DNA from 2 places in the Rothia sp. BD8 genome. Region 1 is predicted to be linked to the other one. Evidence: predicted binding sites of a transcription regulator. Region 1 holds the regulator's gene; the other holds the start of a gene.
The links. The regulator LexA, encoded in region 1, represses DNA repair genes until DNA is damaged. The targets are predictions, from matches to a motif close to TCGAACANNTGTTCGA.

Region 1 (11,063 bases):
GTCCAAGCGGTTCCTCGGCATCCTGGAGAAGGTGCGCAAGCGCATCCCGCACGCCGCCATCACCACGGACATCATCGTGGGCTTCCCCGGGGAGACGGAGGAGGACTTCCAGGAGACCCTGCGCGTGGTCGAGGAGTCCCGGTTCTCCTCGGCCTTCACCTTCCAGTACTCCATCCGCCCCGGCACCCCGGCGGGTCGGATGCAGAACCAGGTGCCCCAGGAGGTCGTGCAGGAGCGGTACGAGCGGCTGGTGGCCCTACAGGATCGCATCAGCGCGCAGCTGAACGCCGAGCAGGTCGGGAAGCGGGTGGAGCTGCTGGTCTCCGCGCAGACCGGACGCAAGGCCGAGCAGACCCACCGGCTCTCCGGGCGCACTCCGGATCAGCGGCTCGTGCACTTCAGCGTGCCCGACGGCGCCCCCGTCCCGCGTCCGGGGGACTTCGCGACCGTGCGGATCACCGACGCCGCACCCTTCCACCTGCTCGCCGATTCCCCGGCGGAGGACTACGCGGTGCGCCGCTCCCGCGCCGGGGACGCTTGGGATCGCGCCCAGGCCGATTCCTGCGGCACCGGCGCCCCGTCGGGTGGCGCCCCGGGCACCACGATGCTCGGGATGCCGGCCCTGCCGCCGCGCCGATGACCCTCCCGATCATCGCCGTCCTCGGCCCCACCGGCACGGGGAAGTCAGACCTCAGCGTCGCCCTGGCCCGCGAGGTGGACGGCGAGGTGGTCAACGCGGACTCGATGCAGCTGTACCGCGGGATGGACATCGGCACGGCCAAGCTCACGCCCGCCGAGCGCGACGGCGTGCCCCATCACCTCCTAGACGTGCTGGACGTGCGCGAGGAGGCCTCCGTGGCCCGCTACCAGCGCGAGGCCCGCGAGCGCTTCGCCGAGATCCGGGGGCGCGGGCGCACCCCGATCCTCGTCGGCGGGTCCGGACTGTATGCGCGCGCGGCCCTGGACGTGCTGGAGTTCCCGCCCACCGATGCGCAGGTGCGTCAGCGCTGGCAGGAGCTCCTGGAGACCGAGGGGCGCGGGGCGCTGGCCGCTCGGCTGGAGGCCGTGGACCCGGTCTCCGCGCGGCGCGGCCTGGACGACCGGCGCCTGGTGCGCGCCCTGGAGGTCCACGAGCTGACCGGGCGCCCCTTCTCCTCCTACATGCCGCGGCGCGAACACCGGGAGCCGGCCCTGCAGATCGGGCTGAACGGGCCCCGGGACCTGCTGCACGACCGCCTGGCCGTGCGGGTGCACCGGATGGTCGAGGCCGGTCTCCTGCAGGAGGTGCGGGACCTGGCCGAGCGGGGGCTGCGCGAGGGGCGCACCGCCTCCCACGCCCTGGGCTACGCGCAGTTCCTGCGCGTCGTGGACGGGGAGACCTCCGAGGAGGAGGCCGTGCAGGAGACGATCATCGCCACCCGCCGCTTCGCCCGCCGCCAGGTCACCTGGTTCCGGGCGGACCCGCGCGTTACCTGGATCGGATTCACCCTCTCCCCGCGCCAGCAGCTGGACCGGGCGCTGACCCTGATCGAGCAGGGGCGCACGCCGGAGACCGCGAACGACGGGGGAGCCGAGGGCTGACCTGACCGCGCGGGCAGGACCGGGAGCGCGGCCGGATTCGCCGGCCAGACCGGTCCTCGCTGAGCCGGCCCTTCGGTCGTCCGACCCGCCCGATAGACTGGCCGGGTGACGACCGAGAGCACCACCGCGCAGACCGACGCCTCCCGCTGGGGCGAACTGGCCGGAGTCACCCTGAGCAAGGGCCACGGCACCGGCAACGACTTCCTCCTGCTCACCGATCCCGAGGGAAGCCTCGAGCTGGAGGGGGACCTGGTGGCCGCCGTGTGCGACCGGCACCGGGGGATCGGCGCGGACGGGCTGATCCGCGCGATCCGCAGCCAGCACCTGGAGGCCGGGCGGGCCCTCGCCGCGAACGGGGAGGACGCCCCGGAGTGGTTCATGGACTACCGCAACGCGGACGGCTCCCTGTCCGAGATGTGCGGCAACGGGGTGCGCGTGTTCGCCCACCACCTCATCCACGCCGGGCTGATCGAGCTGCCGGAGGGGGAGACCGTGCGCATCGGGACCCGCGGCGGGGTCAAGACCGTCGCCCGGGTTCCCGGCGGCTACGCCGTGGACATGGGCCCCTGGGGCTTCATCGACGGGGAGCAGGCCCGGGAGCACGGGGCCGACTGCACCGTCTCGGCCCGCGGCCTGCGCACCGCCCGCCCGGGCCTGTCCATCACCATGGGCAACCCGCACACCGTCGTCGCCCTGGCCGATGAGGCCAAGCTGGCCCGGCTGGACCTGGGCACCGCACCGACCGTGGACCCCCGGCCCAGTGCCGGCACCAACGTCGAATTCGTGGTGCCCCGGGACGCCGAGGAGGAGGACGACGGCACGGGAGCGCTGGTGCTGCGCGTCAGCGAACGCGGGGTGGGCGAGACCCTGTCCTGCGGGACCGGCGCGTGCGCTGCCGCGGCGGCGACCCGCTTCTGGGGCGGGGAGGACGCCCCGGATGAGTGGCGGGTCGGCGTGCCCGGCGGGGAGCTGGGCGTGACCTTCGTGCTCGGCCCGGACGAGCTGGAGCACGTGATCCTCTCCGGGCCGGCCGAGCTCGTGGGCACCGTGCGCCTGGGCTGAGCCGCGGGACCCGGGCAGGTCGCCGCGGGGATCAGGCGGCGCGGGTGACCCGCAGGATCCGGAAGCCCTTGGCGGTGGCGGCCCGGTCCACCGCGAAGGCGCCGGGCTCCCGCTCCCGCAGGGTCTGATCCAGCCAGCGCTGCAGGGAGTCCGCGCCCAGGTTCTTCTGCACCACCAGGTGCGCCTGCCCGGCCGGGGCCAGGCGCACCAGCCAGGTCAGCAGCAGCTCGTGCAGCACCTGCTTGCCCACCCGGATCGGCGGGTTGGACCAGATCGCGTCGAAGCGCAGCCGCGGATCCACCTCCTCCGGGATCACCGGGCGGATGCCGGTCAGCCCCAGGCGCGCGGCGTTGCGGCGGGTCAGCTCCAGGCTGCGCCGGTTCACGTCCACGGCCATCACCTCGGCGTCGGGCCGCTGCAGGCCCATGCTCAGCGCGATCGGCCCCCACCCGCAGCCGACGTCGAGGAAGCGGGACCCGGACCGGGGCAGGGCGGGGACCTCGTCCAGCAGCACCGCGGTGCCCTTGTCCAGGGCCTTCGGGCTGAAGATGCCGGGGGCGCTCACCAGATCCCGCTCGGCCCCGGCCAGTCGCACCCGCAGGGGCTGCTCGACGAAGGGCTCGTCCTCGTGCGCGGAGAAGTAGTGCTCGACCATGATCCCCCATCGTATCGGCCCGCCTCACCCGCCTCCTCGGCGTCCGCGCTCGCGGCGCCGGCTCCCCGGGACTCGGCGCTGGGGCGCGGCGTCGCGTGTTCGTCCACAGCACAGGCCCGCCCCGGGTGCGGCGCGGGGGCCGCCCGGTAGACTGGCAGGACGCATTGAGCGGTCCGCGCGCCCGATCCGAGGGAGTCAGCACCGGCCGCGCCCCCGCACGGAAAGGCACCCTTGCCCCAGCATCACCCCCGCACCGCCGACGACGCCGCCCCCGAGCACACCGACGAGCGCACCGAGCAGCCCCGCCAGCCCAGCGACGCCCAGCTGCGCGCGACCGTGGACCGGGTCCTCGGCCGCTTCTCCCCGGAGGAGGAGCACCAGGCCTCCATCCTGGACCGCCGTGCCCCGGAGCTGGCGGAGACCACCCAGCACACCGAGCACGACGGCGAGCAGCAGGACCTCGAGGAGCGCCGCGCCCTGCGGCGCGTGGCCGGGCTGTCCACCGAGCTGGAGGACGTCACCGAGGTCGAGTACCGGCAGCTGCGCCTGGAGCGCGTGGTGCTGGCCGGGATCTGGTCCGAGGGCACCCTGGAGGACGCCGAGAACTCCCTGCGCGAGCTCGCGGCCCTGGCGGAGACCGCCGGCTCCGAGGTCCTGGACGGGCTGGTGCAGCGGCGGCTGAAGCCGGACCCCGGCACGTTCCTCGGCTCCGGCAAGGCCCAGGAGCTCAAGGAGATCGTGGCCGAGACGGGCGCGGACACCGTCGTCATCGACTCGGAGCTGGCCCCGTCCCAGCGGCGTGGGCTGGAGGACATCGTCAAGGTCAAGGTCATCGACCGCACCGCGCTGATCCTGGACATCTTCGCCCAGCACGCCAAGTCCCGGGAGGGCAAGGCCCAGGTGGAGCTGGCGCAGCTGGAGTACCTGCTGCCGCGCCTGCGCGGCTGGGGCGAGTCCATGTCCCGCCAGGCCGGCGGTCGGGCGGCCGGCGGCGAGGGGATCGGTTCGCGCGGTCCCGGTGAGACGAAGATCGAGCTGGACCGGCGCCGCATCCGCCAGCGGATGGCCAAGCTGCGTCGGGAGATCGCCGCGATGAAGCCGGCCCGGGAGACCAAGCGGGCCAACCGGCGTCGCAACCACATCCCCTCCGTGGCCATCGCCGGGTACACCAACGCCGGCAAGTCCTCCCTGCTCAACCGGCTCACCGACGCCGGGGTGCTGGTGGAGAACGCCCTGTTCGCGACCCTGGACCCCACGGTGCGCCGGGCCGAGACCCCGGACGGCATCGGCTACACCCTCTCGGACACCGTCGGCTTCGTGCGCAACCTGCCCACCCAGCTGGTCGAGGCCTTCCGCTCCACCCTCGAGGAGGTGGCCGACGCGGACGTGATCCTGCACGTGGTGGACGCCTCCCACCCGGACCCGGAGGGCCAGATCCGCGCGGTGCGCGAGGTCCTGGCCGAGGTGGACGCGCAGGACGTCCCGGAGATCATCGTGCTGAACAAGGCCGACGCCGCGGACCCCTTCGTTCTGGATCGCATCCGGCTGCGCGAACCCCACCATGCGATCGTCTCCGCGAAGACCGGGGAAGGGATCCCGGAGCTGAAGGAGCTGATCTCCCGGACCATCCCTCGGCCCAGCGTGCGCATGGAGATCCTGGTGCCCTACACCCACGGGGAGGTGGTCTCCCGGCTGCACGAGTGGGACGCGGAGATCCTGTCCACCGCGTTCGAGGAGGACGGGACCCGGATGAGCGTGCTGGTGCGGGAGGAGACCGCCCCGGAGCTGCAGCCCTACGCCGTGACCGCCCCGTGAGCAGCACCAACCCGGACCCCACGCGAGGCTCGGCACCCGCGGAGGCCGCCGAGGACGTGCACGCCCCGACCGGTGCGGAGCCGGAGACCCTGCCCGGGGCCAAAGACGCCCTGGCGCTGCTGGACACGGCGATCGAGCGCACCGGCGGGCAGCGCCGCGACGGGCAGCGGATCATGGCAGCGCACGTGGCCCAGGCCCTGCAGACGGGGCGGCACCTGCTGGTGCAGGCCGGCACCGGTACCGGCAAGTCCCTGGCCTACCTGGTCCCGGCCATCCAGCACGCCCTGGGCGCGGACAAGCCCGTCGTCGTCGCGACCGCGACCCTGGCCCTGCAGGCGCAGATCGTCGGCCGGGACGTGCCCCGGCTGCTGGAGACCCTCGAGGATCGCCTCGAGGGCGAGGTGGAGGTCGCCCTGCTGAAGGGGCGCAGCAACTACGTGTGCCTGCACAAGCTGGAGGGCGGCTACCCGGAGGATGAGGACCCGGACGCGCTGTTCAACCTCAACAGCCAGGGGCAGGCCGCCAGTGGGCATCCCCGTCCCGCCCCGGACTCGCTGGCCGAGGAGGTGGTGCGCCTGCGCGCCTGGACGGACTCCACGGACACCGGGGACCGGGATGACCTGCGCCCGGGCGTCTCGGACCGGGCCTGGCGGCAGGTCTCGGTCACGGCCTCGGAGTGCCTGGGGCGCCGCTGCCCCCTGGTGGAGGAGTGCTTCTCCGAGCGGGCCCGGCAGCGGGCGGGGGAGGCCGACGTCGTGATCACCAACCACGCGCTGCTGGCGATCAGCGCCTTCGAGGGGATCGGGGTGCTGCCCGAGCACGACGTCGTGGTGGTTGACGAGGCCCACGAGCTGGTGGACCGCGTGACCGGCGCGGTGACCGGCGCCCTGTCCCCGCTGATGGTCCGCTCCGCGGCCCGGGCGGTGCGCACGAACACCCAGGCGGCCTCGGAGCCGCTGAGCTCCGCGGCCGAGGCCCTGGAGCAGGCCTGCTCCGGCCGGCCCGCCGAGCTCATGCCGCAGGGGCTGGAGCCGGGGATCGCCCGGGCCATGGAGCAGGTGCGCGACGCCGCCCGGGCCGCGCTGTCCGACACCAAGGGCGACGCGAAGGACTCCGACGCCGGGCGCCAGACCGCCCGCGCCAAGCTCACCGAGGTCCTGGAGCTGGCCGAGCGGATGCTCAGCGCGGACGGGCGCTTCGAGGTCGTGTGGATCTCCCGGGCCGGCGGCTGGGAGCCGGGACGCGGCTACGTCAGCGCCGCGGACACGGACCCGGCCACGCTGCACGTGGCCCCGCTGTCCGTGGCCGGGCGGCTGCGCGAGGGGCTGTTCCAGGACCGCACGGTGGTGCTGACCTCGGCGACCCTGGCCATCGGCGACTCCTTCGATCAGGTCGCCGGCTCCCTCGGGCTGCAGGGGGAGAAGGCCCCGGCGTGGGAGGGGCTGGACGTCGGCTCGCCCTTCGACTACCCGAAGCAGGGGATGCTCTACGTGGCCCGGGACCTGCCCAAGCCGGGGCGCGGGGTCTCGGAGGAGCAGCTGGAGCGGATCCTGCAGCTGGTGGAGGCCTCCGGCGGCGGGGCGCTGGGATTGTTCTCCTCGCGTCGCGGCGCGCAGCAGGCCGCCGAGTACGTGCGCGAGCACTCCGACCTGCCGGTGCTGGTGCAGGGGGAGTCCTCGCTGCGCGGTCTCGTCGAGCGGTTCACGGCCGAGGAGGACACGTGCCTGTTCGGAACCATGAGCCTGTGGCAGGGCGTGGACGTGCCGGGGCCCTCCTGCCGCCTGGTGCTCATCGATCGGATCCCGTTCCCGCGCCCGGATGATCCGCTGGCCACCGCCCGGACCCGGGCGGTGGGCCGGCGCGGGGGCAACGGCTTCATGGCGGTCTCCGCCTACCACGCGGCGATCCGGCTGGCCCAGGGGGCCGGGCGCCTGATCCGCTCCCGCGAGGACCGCGGGGTCGTGGCGGTGCTGGATTCCCGGCTGGCCACCGCCCGGTACGGCGGGTTCCTGCGGGCGGCCCTGCCGCCGCTGTGGACCACGGACCGCCTGCCCGTGGTCACGGGGGCGCTGCGGCGGCTGCACGCGGGCTGAGGCGAGGGCCTCAAAGCCCGGACTCAGACGGCGCGCAGCACCGAGACGACCTTGCCCATGATGCTGGCGTGATCGCCGAGGATCGGCTCGTACTGGCGGTTCTGCGGCAGCAGCCAGGTGTGCCCGTCGCGCTGTCGGAAGGTCTTCACGGTGGCCTCGTCATCGAGCAGGGCGGCGACGATGTCCCCGTTCTGGGCGGTGTTCTGCTGGCGCACCACGACCCAGTCGCCATCGCAGATCGCGGCCTCGACCATCGAATCCCCGCGCACCTCGAGCATGAACAGCTCGCCCTGGCCCACCAGCTGTCGGGGCAGGGAGATCGTGTCCTCCACGTGCTGCTCGGCCGTGATCGGCACACCGGCGGCGATGCGCCCCACCAGCGGCACGCTGATGTTCTGCCCCTGCTCCTCCTCGGCCTCCGACGCGGAGGCCTCGGGAGCGGCGGTGGGGAACAGCGGGACCACGTCGGCTGCGGCCTCGGCCGTCGGCTGCGCGCTCGGGGCGGGGTCCGACTGCTCCTCCTGCGCGGGGCCCTGCCCGGAGGGGCGGATGTCGGTGCGGCGGGGTTCGGCCAGCACCTCGATGGCCCGCGGCCGCTTCGGATCGCGGCGGATGTAGCCCAGGGCCTCGAGCCGGGAGAGCTGGTGGGTGACGCTGGAGAGGCTGGACAGCCCGACGACGTCGCCGATCTCGCGCATCGACGGCGGGTAGCCGTGCGCGCTGATCGAGGCGGAGATGGCCTCCAGGATGGTGCGCTGGCGCGCGGTGAGGGGCTTGCGGGCGGAGGCCTCGGCTCCGTGGGGGGCTGCTCCGTGCTCTCGGGCCACCGTCGGGTCCTTCCTGGAGGTGTTCGATCTGTCAGTCCGGGGGTGTGGACTGCTCCCATCAGCGTAGGCGAGACCGCGTGTCGGATCAAACACATGTTCTAGTCCCTCGACAGTCTTCGATCGCACTGGTAGAACAGATGTACGAACTCGAACACGTCTTCGAAGGCGATCGAGCGTCAATCACCGCTAGGAGGCCGCCATGAGCATCGCGCTCACCGCACCCCGCCCGTTCCGCATCGGGTTCCGCACCGGGCCGCGCCGGGGTGCCCATCCGGCAGGCGCACCCGCCTGCACCCGCCCCGCCTGCGCCCGTCCGGCCGCGCGCCGCACCCGGCTGCTGCGCCGCCGTCCGGAGCGCGCGGCCCGCCCGACGCTGCGGCTCACCCGGCGCGGACGCCTCCTGCTCATCGGCCTGCCGGTGCTGCTCGGGGCCGTCGCGGTGCTGGCCGGGGCCCTGCTGCTGGTGCTGAGCCCGCAGGCCCAGGCCGGCGACGCCGCGCCGAGCGGGGCGCAGACCCGCGTCGTGGTGGTCTCCGCCGGGGACACCCTCTGGAGCCTCGCACAGGAGGCGGATCCGGAGTCCGACCCGCGGGCCGCGGTGGAGCGGATCGTGGACCTGAACGACCTGCAGGACAGCGCCGTGCGGCCCGGCCAGCGCCTCGTGGTGCCGCAGCCGGAGACCGCCGCGCCGTGAGACCGCAGGGTTCCGGGTTCACGCGAACGGGGACTCCACTAGGATGGCACCGTGAGTGATGCAGCCAGCCCCGATGCGGAAGCCGCCATCCTGGATTCCCTGCCGCTGCGAGATGACCTGCGCGGCCAGAGGGCCTACGGCGCCCCGATGATCCAGGTGCCCTACGCCCTGAACGTCAACGAGAACACCCATCCGCTGCCCGAGGAGCTGATCCGGGCGATCGGCAGTGCGGCCGCCGAGGCCGCGGCCGGGCTGAACAGATACCCGGACCGGGACTTCCCGCAGCTGCGCCGCGAGCTGGCGGACTACCTCGGCCACGGCATCACCGAACGCCAGGTCTGGGCCGCCAACGGCTCCAACGAGATCCTCCAGCAGCTGCTGCAGGCCTTCGGCGGGCCCGGCCGCAACGTGCTGAGCTTCGCGCCCACCTACTCCATGTACCCGCTCCTGGCCTCCGGCACCAACACCGAGTACATCGCCGGGCGGCGGGCCGCGGACTTCACCCTCTCCCCGGAGGATGCCGCGCGCCAGATCCGCCAGCACCGGCCGACCGTCACGATCCTGTGCTCACCCAACAACCCCACCGGCACGGCACTCTCCCCGGAGACCATCCTGGCCGCCTACGAGGCCGTCGAGGAGCTGGGCGGGATGCTCGTGGTGGATGAGGCCTACGCGGAATTCGCCCGCGATCCGGACACCACCGCGCTGTCCCTGCTGCCCGGGAGGCCCCGCCTGGTCGTCAGCCGCACCATGAGCAAGGCCTTCGCCCTGGCGGGGGCCCGGGTCGGCTACTTCGCCGCGGATCCGGCCGTGGTCGAGGCCGTCATGCTGGTGCGCCTGCCCTACCACCTCTCCGCGGTGACCCAGGCCGTCGCCCTGACGGCGCTGCGCCACCGGGACCAGCTGCTGGGGCAGGTCGGACGCATCCGCGAACAGCGGGACCGGATCGTGACCCGTCTGGAGCAGCTGGGTCTGGAGCCGGCCGCCTCGGACTCCAACTTCGTCTTCTTCGGGGGCCTGTCCGATGCCCAGGGCCTGTGGGAGGACCTGCTGGGCGACGGCGTGCTGATCCGCGACGTCGGGATCCCCGGGCACCTGCGGGTCACCGCCGGCACCGAGGAGGAGACCACCGCCTTCCTGGACAGCCTGGAACGGCACCTGCCCGACCGCCGCTGAGACCACCCCCGCCCCGGGCGCCCGGATCTCACGGGCCCCGCGGGGCGCGCCGACCCACCGCCGACACCGCTACGGAGCATCGAATGCAGACCCCTGACGCCCAGCCCGCCCGGGCGGGCGGCCGCACGGCCTCCCTGACCCGCGCCACCAGTGAGTCCACGGTCCGGCTCAGCCTGAACCTGGACGGCACCGGCGTCTCCCGGATCAGCACCACCGTGCCCTTCTACGACCACATGCTCACCGCCCTGTCCAAGCACTCGCTGATCGACCTGGAGGTCGAGGCCAGCGGAGACACCGAGATCGACGTGCACCACACCGTCGAGGACACCGCGATCGTGCTGGGCGAGGCCCTGCGCGAGGCCCTGGGCGACAAGCGCGGCATCCGCCGCTTCGGCCAGGCCACCGTGCCCCTGGACGAGGCCCTGGCCCGGGCCGTCGTGGACATCTCGGGGCGGCCCTACCTGGTGCACGAGGGGGAGTCCGAGGCCTTCGCCCACCACCTGATCGGCGGGCACTTCACCGGCTCCATGGTCCGCCACGTGCTCGAGGCCATCGCCTACCACGCCGGGATCTGCCTGCACGTGGACCTGCTGCGCGGCCGGGACCCCCACCACATCGCCGAGGCCCAGTTCAAGGCCCTGGCGCGGGCCCTGCGCGAGGCCGTCGAGCCGGATCCCCGCGTCCCGGAGGCCATCCCCTCGACCAAGGGGGCGCTGTGAGCACCACTGGATCGCAGCCCGTGAAGCCCACCGTCACCGTCCTGGACTACGGGGCCGGCAACGTCCGCTCGGCCGTGCGCGCCCTGGAGACCGCCGGGGCCGACGTCGTGCTCTCCCGGCGCCCGCAGGACGTGCTGGAGGCCGACGGCCTCGTGGTCCCCGGCGTCGGGGCCTTCGGCGCCGTCATGGACGGCCTGCGCGCCGTGGATGCCCCGCGGCTGATCGGACGCCGGGTGGCCGGCGGCCGGCCCGTGCTGGGCATCTGCGTGGGGCTGCAGGTCTTCTTCGAAGCCGGCACCGAGCACGGGGAGCACACCGAGGGACTGGGGGAGTGGCCCGGGACCGTGGAGAAGCTGCCCGGAGACGTGGTCCCGCACATGGGCTGGAACACCGTGCGCCCGCCGGAGGGCAGCCGGCTGTTCGCCGGGATCGAGCGGGAGC
Region 2 (11,063 bases), on a different contig from region 1:
GGCACCTGCCACGCCCAGCCCCGCTGGGGATCCGAGTAGAAGTGGAACTCGTCCATGACCACCTGGCACAGATCGGCCCCCGCGCCCTCGCGCAGCACCACGTTCGCCAGGATCTCCGCGGTGCAGCACACGATCGGCGCACCGGCGTTGATCGAGGAGTCCCCGGTGACCATCCCGACGTTCTGCGCGCCGAAGATCGCGCACAGGTCGAAGAACTTCTCCGAGACCAGCGCCTTGATCGGCGCCGTGTAGTAGGAGCGCTGCCCGCGGGCCAGGCCCGTGAAGTGCGCGGCCACCGCGACCGTGGACTTCCCGGAGCCGGTCGGGGTGGCCAGGATGACGTTGGCCCCGGAGGCCAGCTCCAGCACCGCCTCCTCCTGCGCCGGGTACAGCTGCATCCCCCGGGAGTCGATCCACCGGGAGAAGCCGTCGGCGATCTCCTCCGCGGTCAGCGGATTCGAGGCGAAATCTCCCCGGAAGTAGCGGCGGTCGTCATCGGCGAGGCGGGGGTCCAGGGCTTCGAGCAGTCTCATCGGGCCCGAGTCTACCGACCCGCCCGGGTCGGCCCCGCTTGCGCCCGCCCGACCCGACCCCGCCGCCTCGGCCGGGTTGGGTCCCGCCGCCACCATACTGGAGAGGGAACGCACCCATCCCCACGACGACGGGAGTCCCCATGAGCATGCCCTCCGACCTCGAGATCGCCCAGCAGGCCCAGCCCCGGCCCATCGAGGAGATCGCCGCGACCGCCGGCATCGAGCGCGACCGGCTGGAGCCCTACGGCCGCCACGTCGCCAAGCTCCTGCCCGCCGCCGACGCCGCCCCCGAACGGCGTCGCGGCCGCTACGTCCTGGTCACCGCCATCACTCCGACGCCGCTGGGGGAGGGCAAGACCGCCACCTCCGTCTCCCTGGCCCAGGGCATGGCGCGCACCGGCCGCTCCGCGATGCTCACCCTGCGCCAGCCCTCCCTGGGCCCGACCTTCGGGATCAAGGGCGGGGCCGCCGGCGGCGGGTACTCGCAGGTCATCCCCATGGACAAGCTCAACCTGCACCTGACCGGGGACTTCCACGCCGTCACCGCCGCGCACAACATGCTCGCGGCGCTGCTGGACAACCATCTGCACCACGGCAACGCCCTGGACATCGACGAGCGCAGCATCACGTGGCGGCGCGTCCTGGACATCAACGACCGCTCCCTGCGCCACGTCGTCATCGGCCTGGGGGAGCGCCAGGACGGGGTCACCCGCCAGAGCGGCTTCGACATCACCTCGGCCAGCGAGATCATGGTCATCCTCTCCCTGGCCACGGATCTGGCGGATCTGAAGGCCCGGCTGGCCCGCATCGTCGTGGCCTCCACCCGGGACGGCGCGCCCGTGACCGCCGAGGACCTGAAGGCCGACGGCGCGCTGGCGGCCCTGCTGGCCGACGCGATCCACCCGAACCTGATGCAGACCCTCGAAGGGGTCCCCGCCCTGATCCACACCGGGCCCTTCGGCAACATCGCCACCGGCAACTCCTCGATCCTCGCCGACTACGCCGCCCTGGAGCACGCCGACTACGTCATCACCGAGGCCGGATTCGGAGCGGACATGGGTGCCGAGCGCTTCGTCAACGTCAAGTGCCGGGTCTCCGGGCTGACCCCGGACGCCGCGGTCCTCGTGGTCACCGTCCGGGCGCTGAAGGCCCACTCCGGACGCCACCGGATCGTGCCCGGCAAGCCCCTGCCCGAGGAGCTGCTGGCCGAGAACCCCGAGGACGTGCGCGCCGGGGCCCCGAACCTGCTCAAGCACCTGGCGATCCTGCGCGGCTTCGGCATCAGCGCCGTCGTGGCGATCAACGCCTTCCCTACCGACCACCCCAGCGAGCACGCCGTCATCCGGGAGATCGCCGAGCGGGCCGGGGCGCGGGTGGCCGTGCACGAGGGCGTGGCCCGCGGTGGAGACGGCGCCACCGAGCTGGCCGACGCCGTGGCCGAGGCCTGCGAGCAGCCGCACGAGCTGGTGCCCACCTACGCCCCCGAGGATTCCCTGACGGACAAGCTCGACGCCGTGGCCCGGAAGGTCTACGGGGCCGACGGGCTGGAGATCGCCCCGGCGGCTGCCCGCCAGCTGGCCCGCTGCGAAGAGCAGGGCTACGGGGACCTGCCCGTGGTCATCGCCAAGACGCACCTGTCCCTGACCGCGGATCCCACCCGGAAGGGCGCCCCCACGGGATGGCGCCTGCCCGTGCGGGAGGTGCGCCTGGCCGCCGGGGCCGGCTACGTCTACGCAATCTGCGGGACCATGCGCACCATGCCGGGGCTGTCCGCCTCCCCGGCGGCCGAGCGCATCGGGCTCGACGCCGACGGCGCCGTGCACGGGCTGTTCTGAGCCGGTTCAGGCGCGACGACGCCCCGTCGACCGCTCGCACGAGGGCGGTCGACGGGGTGTCGCGGCGTCGTCGGGAGGGCGGGGGAGGGATCAGCGATCGGCCGAGACCACGCTCCCGGCTGCCGATCCGCGGCTCACCAGCCGCGCCGCTCCCACTCGTCCAGGTGCGGGCGCTCGGCTCCCAGAGTCGTGGACTCGCCGTGACCGGGCAGGATGAGGGTGTCGTCGTCGTAGACGTCGAAGATCTTGGTGCGCACATCGTGCAGCAGGGCGCGGAAGGCCTCGGGAGAGTCGGTCTTGCCCACCCCGCCGGGGAACAGGGAGTCGCCCGTGAAGATCACGGTGCGCCCGGCCGGGTCCTCGTAGGCCAGGGCGATCGAGCCGGGGGTGTGCCCGCGCAGCTCGATGACCTTGAGGGAGAAGCCCTCCAGATCCGCGGTGTCCCCGTCCTGGAAGGTGATGTCCATCGGCACGTCGATGTCCTGCTCGTCCCGCGCCCCGCAGGCGGTCAGGGCCTCCGAGCGGGAGCGGATCTCCGCCAGCGCCCGCACGTGATCCCAGTGCGAATGCGTGGTCACGATCAGCTGCACGTTGCCGCAGCAGGTGCAGGACCCGGAGACGTCCTCGCGCCCGGCGGCCACCAACCCGGAGATCCGCTCCGGCTCATCGGCCGCGTCGATCAGCAGCTGGGCCCCGGTGGAGCGGCAGGTCATCAGGTACACGTTGTTGTCCATCGAGGAGACGCTGATCCACCGGATCGTCACCTCGGACAGGTCGAGCTTCTCGGTCGCGAGTGCCATCATGCGCACGATTCTAGGGCCCCGCGGCCCCGCCCCCGCAACACGCGCGTGACGCACGCGCAACGCGACCGCCCCTCCGCACCCGTGGACCCGCGCCCGTGAGCCTCGGACACGCCGCGACCCCTGCCGGGCTCATGGGGCGCGGAAGGGGCGGGCCGGTGCGTTCGCCGGTGAGGGAAATCCGCCCGGCGGTCGTTCCGGACAGCTTCGCGAGCCGTAGAATAGATCTTCGAATGCCCGGCGACCGCGCCGCCCCCAACCCGGAAGGGAGCCCTCCCGCACCCATGAGCACCACCGCCGCCGCGCCCGCCGCGGGCGCCCAGGACCCCACCGAGATCATCGTCAAGGGGGCGCGGGAGAACAACCTGCGCACCGTGGACCTGCGGATCCCCCGCAACGCCATGGTGGTGTTCACCGGTCTGTCCGGCTCCGGCAAGTCCTCCCTGGCCTTCGACACCATCTTCGCCGAGGGCCAGCGCCGCTACGTCGAATCCCTGTCCGCCTACGCCCGGATGTTCCTCGGCCAGGTGGACAAGCCCGACGTCGACTTCATCGAGGGGCTGTCCCCGGCGGTGTCCATCGATCAGAAGTCCACCTCCAAGAACCCCCGCTCGACGGTCGGCACCATCACCGAGATCTACGATTACATGCGCCTGCTCTGGGCGCGCATCGGGCACCCCCACTGCCCGGTCTGCGGGGAGCCGATCGAGAAGCAGACCCCGCAGCAGATCGTGGACCAGCTGATGACCCGCCCGGAGCGGACCCGCCTGCAGGTCCTCGCCCCGGTGGTCCGCGCCCGCAAGGGCGAGTTCCAGGACCTGTTCTCCTCCCTGGCCCAGCAGGGCTACTCCCGGGCCGTGGTGGACGGGGAGCAGATCCGGCTCACCGAGCCGCCGAGCCTGAAGAAGCAGTACAAGCACACGATCTCGGTGGTCGTGGACCGCATCGCGATCAAGGACTCCGCCCACCAGCGGCTGACGGACTCCATCGAGACCGCCCTGGGTCTGGCCGACGGGCGGGTGACCATCGACTGGGTGGACGAGCCCGAGGATTCCGAGGCGCGCAGCCGCACCTACAGCGAGAACCTCGCCTGCCCCAACGGCCACGAGCTGGGCCAGACCGAGATCGAGCCGCGCTCCTTCTCCTTCAACAGCCCCTTCGGCGCCTGCCCCGAGTGCGACGGCATCGGCTCCCGGCTGGAAGTGGACGAGTCCCTGGTGGTCCCCGACCCGGAGAAGACCCTGGGGGAGGGGGCCATCGCCCCGTGGTCCCAGGGCAAGTCCACCACTGAGTACTGGCTGCGCCTGCTCGGGGGGCTGGGCCGGGAGGTCGGCTTCGACCTGAACACCCCGTGGGAGGAGCTGCCGAAGAAGGCCCGCCGGGCGATCCTGCACGGCAAGGACTTCAAGGTGGAGGTCGCCTACCGCAACCGCTTCGGGCGGGAGCGGCGCTACACCTCCGGCTTCGAGGGCGTCTACGCCTACATCCAGCGCAAGCACGAGGAGACCGAGTCCGACTGGGCCAAGGACCGCTACGAGCAGTACATGCGCCAGACCCCGTGCCCGGCCTGCGGCGGCGCGCGGCTGAACCCGACGATGCTCGCGGTGCACGTGGGCGGGAAGTCCATCGCCGAGGTCACCGCGATGCCGATGACCGGTGCCCAGGAGTTCATGGCCGGGCTGCGCCTGGATGAGCGCGAGCGGCACATCGCCGAGCAGGTGCTCAAGGAGATCAACGCCCGGCTGCAGTTCCTGCTCGACGTCGGCCTGGACTACCTGACCCTGGACCGGGCCGCAGCGACCCTGTCCGGCGGGGAGGCCCAGCGCATCCGCCTGGCCACCCAGATCGGCTCCGGACTGGTGGGGGTCCTCTACGTCCTGGACGAGCCGTCGATCGGCCTGCACCAGCGGGACAACCGGCGGCTGATCGAGACCCTGACCAAGCTGCGGGACATGGGCAACACCCTGATCGTCGTGGAGCACGACGAGGACACCATCCGGGAATCCGACTGGGTGGTCGACGTCGGCCCCGGCGCCGGCGAGCACGGCGGGCGCATCGTGCACTCCGGGCCGTACGGGCAGCTGCTGGAGAACCGGGAGTCCCTGACCGGGGCCTACCTGTCCGGGCGTCGGCAGATCGCGGTGCCCGCGCGGCGGCGCCCGGTGGACCGCAAGCGGATGGTGAAGGTGGTCGGGGCGAAGGAGAACAACCTGCGCGACGTCACGGTGTCCTTCCCCCTGGGCGTGCTCACCGCCGTCACCGGGGTCTCCGGCTCGGGCAAGTCCACCCTGGTCAACGACATCCTCTACACCGCGCTGGCCAACCGGCTCAACGGCGCCAAGCAGGTGCCCGGGCGGCACCGGCGGGTGGAGGGCCTGGAGCACCTGGACAAGATCGTGCACGTGGATCAGAGCCCCATCGGCCGGATGCCGCGCTCCAACCCCGCGACCTACACGGGGGTCTTCGACCACATCCGGCGGCTGTTCGCCGAGACCAACGAGGCCAAGGTGCGCGGCTACCAGCCGGGGCGCTTCTCCTTCAACGTCAAGGGCGGGCGCTGCGAGGCCTGCGCCGGTGACGGCACGCTGAAGATCGAGATGAACTTCCTGCCCGACGTCTACGTGCCGTGCGAGGTCTGCCACGGGGCCCGGTACAACCGGGAGACCCTGGAGATCCGCTACAAGGGCAAGAACATCGCCGAGGTGCTGGACATGCCCGTGGAGGAGGCCGCCGAGTTCTTCTCCGCCTTCACCCCGATCGCCCGGCACCTGAACACCCTCGTGGACGTCGGGCTGGGCTACATCCGGCTGGGTCAGCCCGCCCCCACCCTGTCCGGGGGTGAGGCCCAGCGGGTCAAGCTCGCCTCCGAGCTGCAGAAGCGCTCCAACGGCCGGACCATCTACGTGCTGGATGAGCCGACCACGGGCCTGCACTTCGAGGACATCGCCAAGCTGCTGCAGGTCCTGCAGTCCCTCGTGGACAAGGGCAACACCGTCCTGACGATCGAGCACAACCTGGACGTCATCAAGTCCGCGGACTGGATCGTGGACATGGGTCCGGAGGGCGGCTCCGGCGGCGGGCAGGTCATCGCCCAGGGCACCCCGGAGCAGGTCGCCCAGGAGCCGGGCAGCCACACCGGGCGCTTCCTGGCGGAGATCCTCGGGGCCGACGACGACGGGCACGGCGCGTGAGCGGCGAGCACGACGGCGTCCCGGCGGTGCTGTTCGACCTGGACGGGACCCTGCTGGATCCGGCCGGGGCCATCACCGAGACCATCGCCGAGGCCATCCAGGCCCAGGGCCATCCGCGCCCGGATGAGGCCACGCTGCGCCGGTTCGTCGGGCCGCCCGCCTCGGTGGGCCTGGAGCGGCACACGGACCTGGACGAGCGCCAGCGCCGCGCCGCCCTGGCCGCCTACCGCGAGGCGTATCCCGCCCGGGCTGCCCGGGACTCCCGGCTCTACCCCGGGGTGGCGCAGCTGCTGCGGGACCTGCGCGCCGCGGGGGCCGCGGTGGCTCTGGCCACCCAGAAGCCGCAGCCCAGCGCCGAGCGGATCGCCGCGCACTTCGGGCTGGACGCCCTTGCGGACGTCATCTCCGGGGCGAGGGATGAGCTGCGTCCGGAGACCGCCCACCTGCCCGTGGACAAGGCCGGGGTCATCGCCCGCTCCTTGGACCTGCTGGCCCGGCGCGGGCTGGCGGCCGATCCGCGGCGCACCGTGATGGTCGGGGACCGGGAGTACGACGTCGAGGGCGCCCGGGTCCACGGCCTGGACTGCGTCGGGGTGGCCTGGGGGTTCGCCGCCCCCGGGGAGCTCACCGCACACGGGGCCGCCGCCGTCGTGGAGGACGTCGATGCGCTGCGGGCCCAGCTGGCCCGGCGCTGCGACCTGCGGCTGGAGGGGGACGGGATGACCTCGCCGCCGTGACGCGCCGCGCCCGGGAGCGTCGCGGGGGTGGGAGCCGGTGTCGGGGAAATGTACAGTGTTCATGAAACGCGCACCACACCGGCGAGGTCGCCGGATCGGATGAGGGAAGGACCTTGACCAGACCCATGGAGAAGCTGTACCGGCTGACGCAGACGGCCGTGACCGGCCTGATCAAGACCGTCTTCCGGGCCAGGGTCACCGGTCTGGAGCGCTTCCCCGCCTCCGGTCCCGTGATCGTGGCCTCCAACCACCGGGCCTTCCTGGACTCCGTGATCATCTCCGCGCTCATGCCGCGGCGGGTGGCCTTTCTGGCGAAGGCCGAGTACGTGAACTCCCCGGGGCTCAAGGGTCGGCTGATGAAGCGGATCTTCGAGCTGATCGACATCATCCCCGTGAACCGGGCGGATCAGATCGAGCGGCTCAAGGCCCTGGAGATCGGCCTGGAGCGCCTGGAGCGCGGCGGGGTCTTCGGGATCTACCCGGAGGGCACCCGCTCCCTGGACGGCTACCTGTACCGCGGCAAGATCGGGGTGGCGTGGCTGGCGCACATGACCGGCGCCCCCGTCGTCCCCGTCGGGCTGATCGGCACCGAGCGGATCCAGCCGCCCGGAACGAAGCTGCTGCGTCCGGTGCGCTTCACGGTGCGCGTCGGCGAGCCGATGAGCTTCGAGAAGCTCGGCGAGAAGCAGTCCGGGGCCCAGCGGCGGGCCACCACGGACGCGATCATGGACGAGATCGCCCGCCTGTGCGGGCAGCCGCGCAAGAACGAATACAACACCTCGCCCTCCCTGGCCAAGGACGCCGGCGCCTGACGTCCCGCGGGGAGGACCCGGTGCCCGAGCACTCAGGAGGACACCCTTCCCATGGCCGATCCGGCGACCTACCGGCCCCGCACGGGGGACATCCCCACCGACCCCGGTGTGTACCGCTTCCGGGACGACGTCGGGCGGGTCATCTACGTGGGCAAGGCCAAGAACCTGCGCAACCGGCTGACCAGCTACTTCGCCAAGCCCGAGCAGCTGGCGCCGAAGACCTACGCGATGGTCAACACCGCGGCCGGAGTCGAATGGACCGTGGTGGCCTCCGAGCTGGAGTCCCTGCAGCTGGAGTACACCTGGATCAAGCAGTACACCCCGCGGTTCAACATCAAGTACCGGGACGACAAGTCCTACCCGTACCTCGCGGTGTCCATGGCCGAGAAGTACCCCCGCGCGCAGGTGATGCGCGGGGAGAAGAAGAAGGGCACCCGCTACTTCGGTCCGTTCTCCCAGGCGTGGGCCATCCGCGAGACCCTGGACGCCCTGCTGCGGGTCTTCCCCGTGCGCACCTGTTCCCGGGCGGTGTTCCGCCGCGCCGAGCAGCAGGATCGGCCCTGCCTGCTCGGGTACATCGACAAGTGCTCCGCCCCGTGCGTCGGGCGCATCTCCGCGGAGGACCACCGGGAGCTGGCCGACCGGCTGTGCCGGTTCATGGCGGGGGACTCCGAGCGGTTCATCCGGGAGCTGACCCGGCGGATGCAGCGGGCGGCGGAGGAGATGGACTTCGAGGTCGCCGCCCGGCTGCGCGATGACATCCAGGCCCTGCGCACCGCCTTCGAGCGCAACGCCGTCGTGCTCTCGGATTCGGTGGACGCGGACCTGTTCGCCTTCCACGAGGACGAGCTGGAGGCCGCCGCCCAGGTCTTCCACGTGCGCGGCGGACGCATCCGCGGCCAGCGCGGGTGGATCGTGGAGAAGGTCGAGGAGCTCACCCCGGGGGAGATGGTCGAGCAGCTGCTGCAGCAGGTCTACGGGGAGTCCGCGGTGACCTTGGCCTCCACCCCGCACGAGGAGGAGACCAGCGCCCACGAGATCCCGCGCACCGTGCTGGTGCCCGTGCTGCCCAGCAACCGCGAGCAGCTGGAGCAGTGGCTGACGGGGCTGCGCGGGTCGCGCGTGCGGATCTCCGTTCCGCAGCGCGGGGAGCGGGCGCAGCTGATGGGCACCGTCGCGGACAACGCCAAGCAGTCCCTGATGCTGCACAAGTCCCGCCGCGCCGGGGATCTGACCACCCGCAGCGCCTCCCTGCAGGAGCTGCAGGAGGCCCTGGGGCTGCCGGACCCGCTGATGCGCATCGAGTGCTACGACATCTCCCACGTGCAGGGCACCAACGTCGTGGCCTCGATGGTGGTCTTCGAGGACGGGCTGCCCCGCAAGTCCGAGTACCGCAAGTTCTCCATCCGCGGGGAGGCGGCCCGGGACGACACCGCCTCGATGCACGACGTCATCACCCGCCGCTTCAAGCGCCACCTGGCGGATCAGCAGGAGCGGGCCCGGGCGGGGGTGCGCACCGGGCAGATCGACGCCGAGCAGGCCGGGGCGCCGGAGCCGCAGCGCTTCGCCTACCCGCCCAATCTCGTCGTCGTGGACGGCGGGCCCCCGCAGGTCGCCGCGGCCCGCCAGGCCCTGGACGAGCTGGGGATCTCCGACGTCGCGGTGGTCGGGCTGGCCAAGCGCCTGGAGGAGATCTGGGTGCCGGACGACGACTTCCCGGTCATCCTGCCGCGTGCCTCGCAGGGATTGTTCCTGCTGCAGCGGCTGCGCGATGAGGCCCACCGCTTCGCGATCACCTTCCACCGCTCCAAGCGCGGCAAGGCCATGCTCTCCTCGGCCCTGGACGGGATCCCGGGGCTCGGGGCCGCCCGCCGGGATGCGCTGCTGGCGCAGTTCGGCACCCTGCAGGCCATCCGGGAGGCCGACCTCGAGCAGCTCACCCGGGTGCGCGGGATCGGGCCGAAGCTGGCCGAGGCCGTGCAGGAGCACCTGCGCGCCCAGGAGTCGGCACCGGCGCCGGACTCGCCGCCGGAACCGCAGGCGGAGCAGGATTCGCAGCCGCAGACGGCATCGGCACCGGCCGCCGACGGCGTCTGATCGGCGCCCCGGGTGGCCGGGGTCTCGGGGTGCCGGAGTATCCTGGAGGGGCAGCCGCGTCCCGCTTCCCCCGTCCGGGGACGCGCCCCTGACCACAGGCACGACCCAGCAGGAGACGAGCACCCGGTGACCTCGCAGCAGCCCCCCTCAGCATCCGCCCCGCATCCGCCCCGCGATCCGTCCGAGACCTCGACCCGCGATGCGGGGCAGGAACCCCTGGTGCCCCAGAAGCCCGCCGCCCAGTCGGAGATGCTCGTGATCACCGGGATCTCCGGGGCCGGGCGCTCGACCGCCGCGCACACCCTGGAGGACAACGGCTGGTACGTCGTGGACAACCTGCCGCCGCAGATGCTCACCCCCCTGGTGGATCTGGTGGCGCGCAGCCCCAAGGCCATGCCGCGCCTGGCCGTGATCATCGACATCCGGGGCACCGCCCTGTTCGAGAACTTCCGCGAGGCCCTGGACGTGCTCAACGCCGCCCCGGTCGAGTACACGGTGCTCTTCCTCGACGCCTCGGATCAGGCGATCATCGCCCGCTACGAGGCCCAGCGCCGCCCCCACCCGCTGCAGGGGGAGGGGCGCATCCTGGACGGGATCCACGCCGAGCGGGAGCTGCTGGCCGATCTCAAGCGCCGGGCCGACGTCGTGCTGGACACCTCGGAGTACAACGTGCACGAGCTGTCCAAGGTCATCTCCCGCACCTACTCGGCCACGGGCCCCTCGGTGGTGAACCTGACGGTCATGAGCTTCGGCTTCAAGTACGGGGTGCCGGCCGATGCGAACTTCATGGCCGATATGCGCTTCGTCCCCAACCCGCACTGGGTTCCCGCCCTGCGGCCCAAGACGGGCCAGGACCCGGAGGTGCGGGACTTCGTGCTCAAGGACAGCGGCGCCCAGACCTTCGTGGACCAGTACGCCGAGGCGCTGAAGCCGGTGATCGCCGGCTACCGCTCGGAGAACAAGCACTACGCGACCATCGCGATCGGCTGCACCGGCGGCAAGCACCGCTCGGTCGCGGTGACCGAGGAGCTGGCCCGGCGGCTCAAGGGCCTGCCCAA

Region 2: uvrA (excinuclease ABC subunit UvrA) is a predicted target of LexA. The motif match lies at 3,386-3,401, and genes of this name have one in related genera.

What each region holds. Positions count from the first base shown of each region.
Region 1 covers NZ_JANJES010000003.1:27,863-38,925, reverse strand. Annotated here, with positions in the region: gene miaB (tRNA (N6-isopentenyl adenosine(37)-C2)-methylthiotransferase MiaB) at 1-640, shown strand, start outside; gene miaA (tRNA (adenosine(37)-N6)-dimethylallyltransferase MiaA) at 637-1,581, shown strand; gene dapF (diaminopimelate epimerase) at 1,687-2,643, shown strand; gene NQ707_RS03160 (class I SAM-dependent methyltransferase) at 2,675-3,298, opposite strand; gene hflX (GTPase HflX) at 3,530-5,113, shown strand; gene NQ707_RS03150 (ATP-dependent DNA helicase) at 5,110-7,206, shown strand; gene lexA (transcriptional repressor LexA) at 7,230-8,033, opposite strand; gene NQ707_RS03140 (LysM peptidoglycan-binding domain-containing protein) at 8,233-8,727, shown strand; gene NQ707_RS03135 (histidinol-phosphate transaminase) at 8,779-9,903, shown strand; gene hisB (imidazoleglycerol-phosphate dehydratase HisB) at 9,987-10,622, shown strand; gene hisH (imidazole glycerol phosphate synthase subunit HisH) at 10,619-11,063, shown strand, end outside.
Region 2 covers NZ_JANJES010000002.1:78,952-90,014, reverse strand. Annotated here, with positions in the region: gene NQ707_RS01995 (DEAD/DEAH box helicase) at 1-533, opposite strand, end outside; gene NQ707_RS01990 (formate--tetrahydrofolate ligase) at 674-2,368, shown strand; gene NQ707_RS01985 (MBL fold metallo-hydrolase) at 2,503-3,171, opposite strand; gene uvrA (excinuclease ABC subunit UvrA) at 3,453-6,359, shown strand; gene NQ707_RS01975 (HAD family hydrolase) at 6,356-7,096, shown strand; gene NQ707_RS01970 (1-acyl-sn-glycerol-3-phosphate acyltransferase) at 7,222-7,908, shown strand; gene uvrC (excinuclease ABC subunit UvrC) at 7,960-10,005, shown strand; gene rapZ (RNase adapter RapZ) at 10,255-11,063, shown strand, end outside.